DNA from 2 places in the uncultured Marivirga sp. genome. Region 1 is predicted to be linked to the other one. Evidence: riboswitches for the same ligand, from Rfam matches in the RefSeq annotation. Region 1 holds a riboswitch; the other holds the start of a gene.
What was found. Region 1 has a riboswitch for S-adenosylmethionine ahead of metH (methionine synthase). Riboswitches for the same ligand answer to the same signal wherever they lie in the genome.
Positions count from the first base shown of each region.

Region 1 (4,287 bases):
GACTCCACCACTGGTTTTTGCATTAGGTAGGTTTTCTTTTATCCATTTCACAGCTTCGATGAAGTCTACTGCATAGTTATTATGCTCTTCCATCCCCGTTCCGATGGTCAGAATATTTGGATCGAAGATGATGTCTTCAGCTGGAAACTGAGCTTCATTTACTAATAAATCATAACAGCGCTTGCAAACCTCGACTTTTCTATCAAATGTATCCGCTTGACCAGTTTCATCGAAGGCCATTACAACTACAGCTGCACCGTAACTCTTAATTTTTTTGGCTTTGGCTATTAAATCTTCTTCGCCTTCTTTCAGACTAATAGAATTAACAATTCCTTTTCCTTGTAGGCATTTTAAACCAGCCTCAATCACTTCCCACTTAGAAGAATCGATCATAAATGGAAGTCGTGCTATATCAGGTTCTGAGGCAATAAGATTGACAAAGTTCGGCAAGACATTTACTGCATCCAGCATACCGTCATCCATATTGATGTCTATTATCTGAGCGCCTCCTTCCACTTGATCAATAGCGATATCCACTGCCTCTTCAAATTTTTCTTCACGAATTAATCGAGCAAATTTCTTCGATCCGGATACATTGGTCCTTTCTCCGATATTGACAAAATTTAGTTCAGGCGTGATGGACAATGGCTCTAGTCCACTAAGTCGCATCAATTTCTGTTGAGGTGCTATTTTATGCGGTTTAGATTGAGCAGCATAATCAGCAATGGCTTTAATATGTTCTGGCTGAGTACCACAACAACCTCCAATGATATTTACCAAACCTTCATCGAAATAGCTTTTAATAATACTGCTCATTTGGCTTGGACTTTCGTCATATTCTCCAAATTCATTAGGTAGGCCCGCGTTAGGGTGACAAGAAATGGCAACATCCGAAATTCTAGCCAATTGTTGCAAATAGACTTTTAGCTGGTCTGCACCTAATGCGCAGTTAAAACCTACACTTAGCAAAGGGAAATGACGAATACTGTTCCAGAATGCTCCTACAGTCTGACCGGAAAGCGTTCTCCCACTAGCATCGGTAATGGTGCCAGAAACCATAACTGGAATATCAATACCTTTTTCATCATTGAGTTCTTGAATTGCCATCAATGCAGCCTTACAATTCAGGGTATCAAAAACAGTTTCCACCAAAAATATATCGACTCCACCAACAGCCAAGGCTTCGGCTTGTTGTTTATAAGCAATCTTTAATTCATCAAAAGAAATAGCCCTGAAACCCGGACGATTTACATCCGGTGATAGGGACGCAGTTCTATTGGTTGGTCCAATCGAACCTGCTACAAATCTTGGTTTATCGGAATATTCCTCGGTTGCTTCTTTGGCAATTTTTGCTGACTGCTCATTGAGTTCCCAAACCAAATCCTGCATATCATAGTCTGCCATTGCAATGGTAGTGCCACTAAAGGTATTGGTTTCGATGATGTCAGCACCAGCATTTAAGTAAGCTCTATGAATATCCTTGATGATGTCAGGCTGTGTAAGGGACAACAGGTCATTATTACCTTTTAAATCAGAGGGGTAATCAGCAAAACGTTCTCCTCGGTAATCAGCTTCCGTGAGTTTATAGTTTTGAATCATGGTGCCCATTGCACCATCCAACACTAAAATTCTGTCTTTTAAAATATCTTTTGAAAATCGACTCATTCTGAATATTTATCATTTTTATATCCAGAAAGTGCCGTGAGAAAGGCTGTTTCTTATCTTTACCAGACTATCCGCCTGGATGGGAGTTAGCACCTTTTCCTTTTGCAAATGCATTGGAAGGGTTGCTAAGACTTCAAAGGGCCCAATCCCTCAGTCTTTCTGGATAAGTGAATCAAAGTAAAGCATAAAAAGCGAAATGGAAAAGTGATTGTTAAGAATTTTGTTTAATTGTCTATTGTTGATATTCAGATAAGGGTAAGCATGTTTTTGTAAACAAAGCCTACCAAAATAGCAAGACCAAAACTTAATAATGTGCCAATTAAAATGTATTCTGTAAGTTTTCGGTCCTTGGCTCTTGATAAATCACCGAAGCGAAATACTGATTTTGCGGCAATAAGAAAACCGATTGCTTGCCATTCTGCCATCAACACAAAACTGAAAACAAATAACCTTTCTAACATGCCGATGTATTTTCCTGCTTTTGATAATGAATCAGAATCAGAGTCTTCTGGCAAATCCCATTTTGACATTATGACTTTTATCAAAACCGCAACTCCGTAGGTGATCAGCAGAATATTTAGTAATAAAAACAGTACATTATTAGAAAGCTCAAAATTGAAATTGATCAGTTCAGGATAATAAAACGATCCTAAACCAATGATCACTGATAAATGAGCTATTTGGTCTAAGGCAAACAGGAATCTGCTGTTAATACTTTTTTCAAGATTGATTTTGATGATATCAATCAAATAATGACTGATAGGAATTATCAAGAAAGCCAACCAATATCGGGAATCCAGTTGCAATAGAATCAACAAAGCAGCTGCATGGATGATTATATGGAAATAAAGAAATTTTGATTTCGCTTTCTTTTGTTGCTTGTCTATTATCCAATGGTCTGGTTGAAACACAAAATCACCTAGTACGTGGGCCACTAAGGTTTTGAGGAGAAATGAAATCATAGAAGTTGGGTTTGTTGTTCATAGTATGTGATGAGTTGGTTTAATTCATCAAAGCCAGCTCTCTTCAAGGCTACACTGATATTTCCTTGTTTTTTATTTAGTTCTTCTGCTATTTCCTGTTGGTTTTTACTGGGGTTTTCAAATACCGTTTTGATGATATTCGCCTCTGTCGGAGTCCATTTGTTCCCCGTTAACAAGTAAAGTGCTATCATTAAATTTAAAGTATTGTCCCATTCTGAATCGAAACTTCTAATCATTAGATTTGCCTTTCTAAGGCTTTCAAAGCATTTTCCAGAATTTTGATAGGCCTCTCCATTAGATTCACTTATTTTTTGAGATTTATGCATTTCTCTACCAATTCCAATTGCCATCCGCACATCTTTACCTTTGATTTGTTTTATGGAAGCTTTGAGGTAAAATGCAGTATATAGTACTTTTTCGATACTTACTCTAAGTTGAAAACTATCACCTCTAAAAATCTCCCAATCTTTAGGTGATCCACCAAATTGATTTAAGCCTATCTTAAGCTGTTTTAGCCATTCTTGATTTTTACTGTGTGAAGAATTGATAATGTCTCCAGTTATTACTGCTATCATACTATCAAATATACAAAATTATATGACAATTATGGTATATTTAATATTATATGATATATGGCATATATTTTTAATTATATGATTTATATAATATTGAAGGGTAATAGGAAAAGTGGCACTACCTCAATTATTATTCTCTATTGTAACCTCATCAAGTTTTATAACCTCAACACTAGAATTTGAAGTTTGATCTAAGCCTATATAATAAAAGCAAATATCCCCCTCTTCGTCTTTTTCTCGATAAAATGCTCTTGATTTATTGATGCTTGAAATATGATGCTCCGTGGATAAAATAAATTGCAGCTCGTTGGATTTTAAGTTATAGGAGTAGACTTCATTTACCTCTTTCTTTCGATTTCGTACTAGATAAAAACCATCATTGGCATTATCTACAATAGCATACCAAATCTCCTTATTTTTGTCTTCAATTTCAGGGAATCTTTTAATTTCAGTTTGTTCATTTTTTAAATCATGAATGATGAGAGCGTTGGCTTCGGAATGATTAATAATTAGTTTATTGTCGCTAACATAATAGTCGGCTAAATGACTCATTCCTTGATAGTACCTTGCTTTCAATGGAAGTGGTTCATTCAAAATTAAAAGTTGTGAGTCTACTTTATGGATTAGTGCAAATTGATAAATACTGTGTTTCCTTGGAGCATTGGTATTAGGGGTTATCCCAACCACATAATCTGCAATAGGTATCTTCATTCCCGTTTCATACTCTTCAATAAAAAATACAGATGGAATTTCTTCCAGCATTGAAAACTTGTTGTTCTTAATCTGAACTCCCAACCCATGAGCTCCTAAGGCTACTGAAAAGGTGGAATCAGAAGTAACGACAACACCCATTACAGGCCCCCATTCTTTTTTCATTTTAAGTGTATCATCAATTAAACCGTTTCGATTGGATAATAATAGGGAGCTTGCTTTGTTGGGTCTAATGATTACTTTATCATCGATAGGAATTATATTTCCCATATCTGCATTTGCTCTGCAAAAGAAAAGATTTCCGTTGTTGACAGTCTGCGCATTACTTGGAAAATTATTGCAAATTATCAATG
Region 1 covers NZ_CAXBEQ010000003.1:23,897-28,183, forward strand. The annotation lists gene metH (methionine synthase) at 1-1,665, opposite strand, end outside; SAM riboswitch class I at 1,716-1,835, opposite strand; gene AAC601_RS07810 (DUF3307 domain-containing protein) at 1,911-2,627, opposite strand; gene AAC601_RS07815 (transcriptional regulator) at 2,624-3,223, opposite strand; gene AAC601_RS07820 (hypothetical protein) at 3,347-4,287, opposite strand, start outside; gene AAC601_RS07825 (DUF4221 family protein) at 4,269-4,287, opposite strand, start outside.

Region 2 (4,287 bases), on a different contig from region 1:
TTCACCATTGATCTTTTGAGCCTGTCCAATTAATTTGATTTTTAACTTATTCTTTTGAGCAAATTGCACAAGTGTTTCATCCAAATAATTAATTCCCTCCAAAGAGATTGCATTGGGATGTACAAAAATTCCAAATGCATGATAAATCATAATGGCCAATTTAAAACGGGTGTCCTCACCACTTACATCCGAATAAGGATCTAATTCCGCGAAGCCCAAATCTTGGGCATCCTGCAATGCTGAGTCGTAATCCTGATTTTCAGCTGTCATTTTTGAGAGAATAAAATTGCAAGTCCCATTAGCGATGGCTTTTACAGATTTTATTGAATCTGACTTGTAATGTTGGTCAAGCAATCTTAAAATTGGCACGCTACCGCATACTGCACCTTCGTAAAAGAATTTGACTCCATACTTTTCGCTTAGTTGCAACAATTCTTGATGATGAAGTGCTACCATTTTTTTATTAGCACTCACTACTGATTTTCCTTTTTCGAATGCCTTTTTAACGATATCAAATGCCTCTTCAGGCTCGTTAATTAATTCGATGATGACATCTACATCGTTATTTTCTAAGATTTCCTCCGGTTTTGAAGTAAGAATTTCATCAGGTAAATTTATTTCTCTTGCTTTATCAATGTTCTTCACGGCAATTTTCTCTATCGAAATGCCATATTTTTCATTTTGCTTTAGCATAGTATAAACTCCAGAGCCTACTACTCCTAATCCGAATAATCCCGCTTTAAGTTTCTTCATATAAAGTATTGCTTAATTGTTTGTTGATGAATTTAGAAATCAGGTTTCCTTCTATTAGAAATGCATCATGTCCTTTGGACGATTTAATTACCTCTAATTTTGCATTGGGAATATGCTCGCTGATAAATATTTGCTCATCAAGTGGAAATAGATTATCACTGTCAATCCCTATGCATAAAGTTTTGACTTTGACGGATTTCAGTACTTCAGCTAATTTACCTCCTCTTCCGTCTGCCACATTATGAGAATCCATCATTTTGGATAGAATATTATAGCTTTTAATGCTAAATCTCCCATTGAATTTCTTTCCTTGATATTTTAAATAGGAAGACACTCTCCAATCACCGTTTTCAGCTTTTCCATTTTGGTTACGTTCAAAGTCCGAATAGCTTCTATAACTTAGCATAGCTATGCTTCTCGCCAATGAAAGAGATTTTTGTTGGTCTTCAACATCGCTCTTTTCCCCTAATTCAATAGCTTGTCTTTGTAATTCATTAAAGGCTATTCCCCAAGCAGAATGTTTGGCATTTGAAGCTACTAAAATCTGGTTTACAATTACTTCGGGTTCCATGATTGACCATTCCAACGCTTGCTGACCACCTAATGATCCTCCAATTAAGAAATGAATTTTAGGGATATTCAATGCTATCCTTAATTCTATAAAAGCTCTGACTGCATCTCTGTTGGTAATTATGGGAAACTCATCACCGTAAATTTCTGCAGTATGAGGATTTAGCGATTCTGGCCCCGTGCTTCCGTAACACGAGCCCAATAAGTTAGCACATATTACAACATGCTGATTGAGATCTATAAACCCACCATTTTCAACAAAAAGTGAAGCCCACCAATCTTTGACGGTGGCGCTTCCAGTAAAAGCATGACAAACCCAAACCACTTCTTTATTTTCTGAAATTTCACCTAGAATCTCATAATAAAGAGAAGCCCCGAGCAAGCTTTGACCGCTTTCTAATTGAAAAGAATTAGGTAAATTATGCTGTGGCATAGTTTTCTTCATGTATTTTTTGAAATGACTGAGTAAAATCTGCAATGATATCGTCAATATGCTCAATACCAACAGATACTCTTAATAAGTTAGGAGAAATACCTGCTGACAGTTGCTCTTGATCAGATAATTGTTGGTGAGTAGTAGCTGATGGCTGAATAATCAATGTTTTAGCATCTCCCACATTTGCCAAATGGCTAACTAATTTAAGATTATCCACAAAGGCTTTTGTTTCTTCTTTATCTCCTTTTACGGTAAATGATAAAACTCCACCATAGCCATTATGAAGATATTTTTTAGCCAGTTGATAATATTTACTGCTCTCTAATCCTGGGTAATTCACTTTGTCCACTAAAGGGTGTTTCTCTAACCAATAAGCTAATTTTAAAGCGTTATCGACTGTTCTTTGTACCCTTAGTGAAAGCGTTTCTAATCCTTGAAGCAACAAGAAGCTGTTGAATGGACTTAAAGCTGGGCCAAAATCCCGTAAACCTTCTACTCTTGCTCTGATGGCATAAGCAATATTGGGTAGACCCAGCGGGTTTCCTTCTCCAAAAGTTTCCCAGAAATTTAGTCCGTGATAGCCTTCCGAAGGCTCCGAAAACTGCGGGAATTTACCATTGCCCCAATTATAGTTACCTGCATCTACTAATACACCGCCTACTGAAGTCCCATGACCGCCAATCCACTTGGTTGCAGATTCTACAACCACATTAGCACCATGTTCAATAGGTCTGAACAAATAACCGCCCGCACCAAATGTATTATCTACAATTAATGGTAAGTCATACTTTTTAGCTAATGCGGAAATAGTCTCGAAATCAGGGATATTGAAAGTCGGGTTACCAATGGTTTCCAAATAAATGGCTTTAGTATTTTCATCAATCAATGCTTCATAAGATTCTACTTCCTCATCAGGAGAAAATCGTGCTTCTATACCTAGTCTCTTGAAGGATACTTTGAATTGATTGTAGGTGCCTCCGTATAAATATTTGGTAGTGATGAAATTATCGCCAGCTTCCAAGATATTATTCAAGGCAATAAATTGTGCCGCTTGTCCTGATGCAACTGAAACTGCTGCAACCCCACCTTCTAAAGCCGCAATTCTTTTCTCAAAAACATCATTGGTCGGGTTCATGATTCTTGAATAGATATTGCCAAATTCTTTCAGACCGAATAAATTGGCACCATGGTCTGAGTTATTAAAAGCATAGCTTGTGGTTTGATAAATAGGCACCGCTCTTGAATTGGTTGTTGGGTCAATTTCCTGACCTGCATGTAACTGTAATGTTTCGAATTTTTGTGTAGTTGACATAATTTTAAAATTTAAGATGTATAATTTTTTAGAATAATAATTGAGAAATAATAAAGCCCATCAGCATGATGGACGCGATAATAAAAATTTTAATTAATTGGTTTTGAATGGATTATATATGTTTCCAGAAAGTAATTAGATCGAAAAGGACAGCCCTTTCCAGTTCAGATTATTGGGATGAATCCAAAAGAGTTGAATTGTTGATTAACAACTACAGCACATGCACATTCGCATGGGAGCTAAAAAAATATCGTTGTGATTAATTGAAATACTGAACTTGATTCGAGAATTGAATCCAGTTGATTGTTGAACTGCGAATTGAACGCTTTGACTTGAGTTGTGTAATGCTTTCATATTTATATTTCCCTTATCGGGCAGGATTTGGCACCTTGAATCAGGTTGCCAGAGGATCATAGAGCCTGTCTCTTACCTCTTCGTTATAAATTGATTTAATAATTCAAATGTAGGAAAAGCTTTTTGAAATAAACAAACATCATTCCAAATAAAAATTACTTATTTTAAAAATAATTTTTTTACAGAATAAACTATTGATTTTATATGAATTTTAAGAAGATTATATTGTGTTATCACTTGGGGTTTTCTTATGCTTTAACAATCCGTTTACTATAAGCCACTGAGCAATAATGTAGGTACTCATTACTGCAACTCCAGCATAGGGTATGGTGTGAGAAAAACGATTGATGGCAAGAACAGAGTCGGAAATAGTGAATAATGCTGCGCCCAATACCACTAATTGGAAGCTATCATCGGTAGTTTGATTTTTACGAAACCATGCCACCACTATCATTAATGCTAAAACTATTGCATAAAGAGTAATTGGGACTTGGATTACACTATCTATGTATGGTAAAATCAAATATGCCATTAAAGCTAAATAAGCTACTACAATTACTGGGAAAAAAGACCAACTAAAGTTTAGCTTGTCTTGAAAAGTTGCTCTTCTGTAGGCTATGATATAGGCGATATGAGCTACTAAAAATGCTGAGATGCCAGCAAAAAAGAACATAAAGTGTTTAAAAGCGAATAGCAGCATTATGTCACCGATCCAACTAAAAGCTAATGCTAAAGTGACAAAACTTACCCATTTTTCATCTTTTCTACTATCTGATTTATCCCAAAAATAAATCAAAAGAGCTATCATCAATAGTGGTTTACAAATTTGGTGTAAGATGTTAACCTCAAAAGACAAAGAGAT
Region 2 covers NZ_CAXBEQ010000004.1:164,403-168,689, forward strand. The annotation lists gene AAC601_RS10655 (homoserine dehydrogenase) at 1-753, opposite strand, end outside; gene metX (homoserine O-acetyltransferase) at 740-1,768, opposite strand; gene AAC601_RS10665 (O-acetylhomoserine aminocarboxypropyltransferase/cysteine synthase) at 1,743-3,071, opposite strand; SAM riboswitch class I at 3,425-3,517, opposite strand; gene AAC601_RS10670 (lysoplasmalogenase) at 3,646-4,287, opposite strand, start outside.
Region 2: linked by a shared signal. The riboswitch ahead of AAC601_RS10665 (O-acetylhomoserine aminocarboxypropyltransferase/cysteine synthase) and the one ahead of metH (methionine synthase) in region 1 are both predicted to bind S-adenosylmethionine.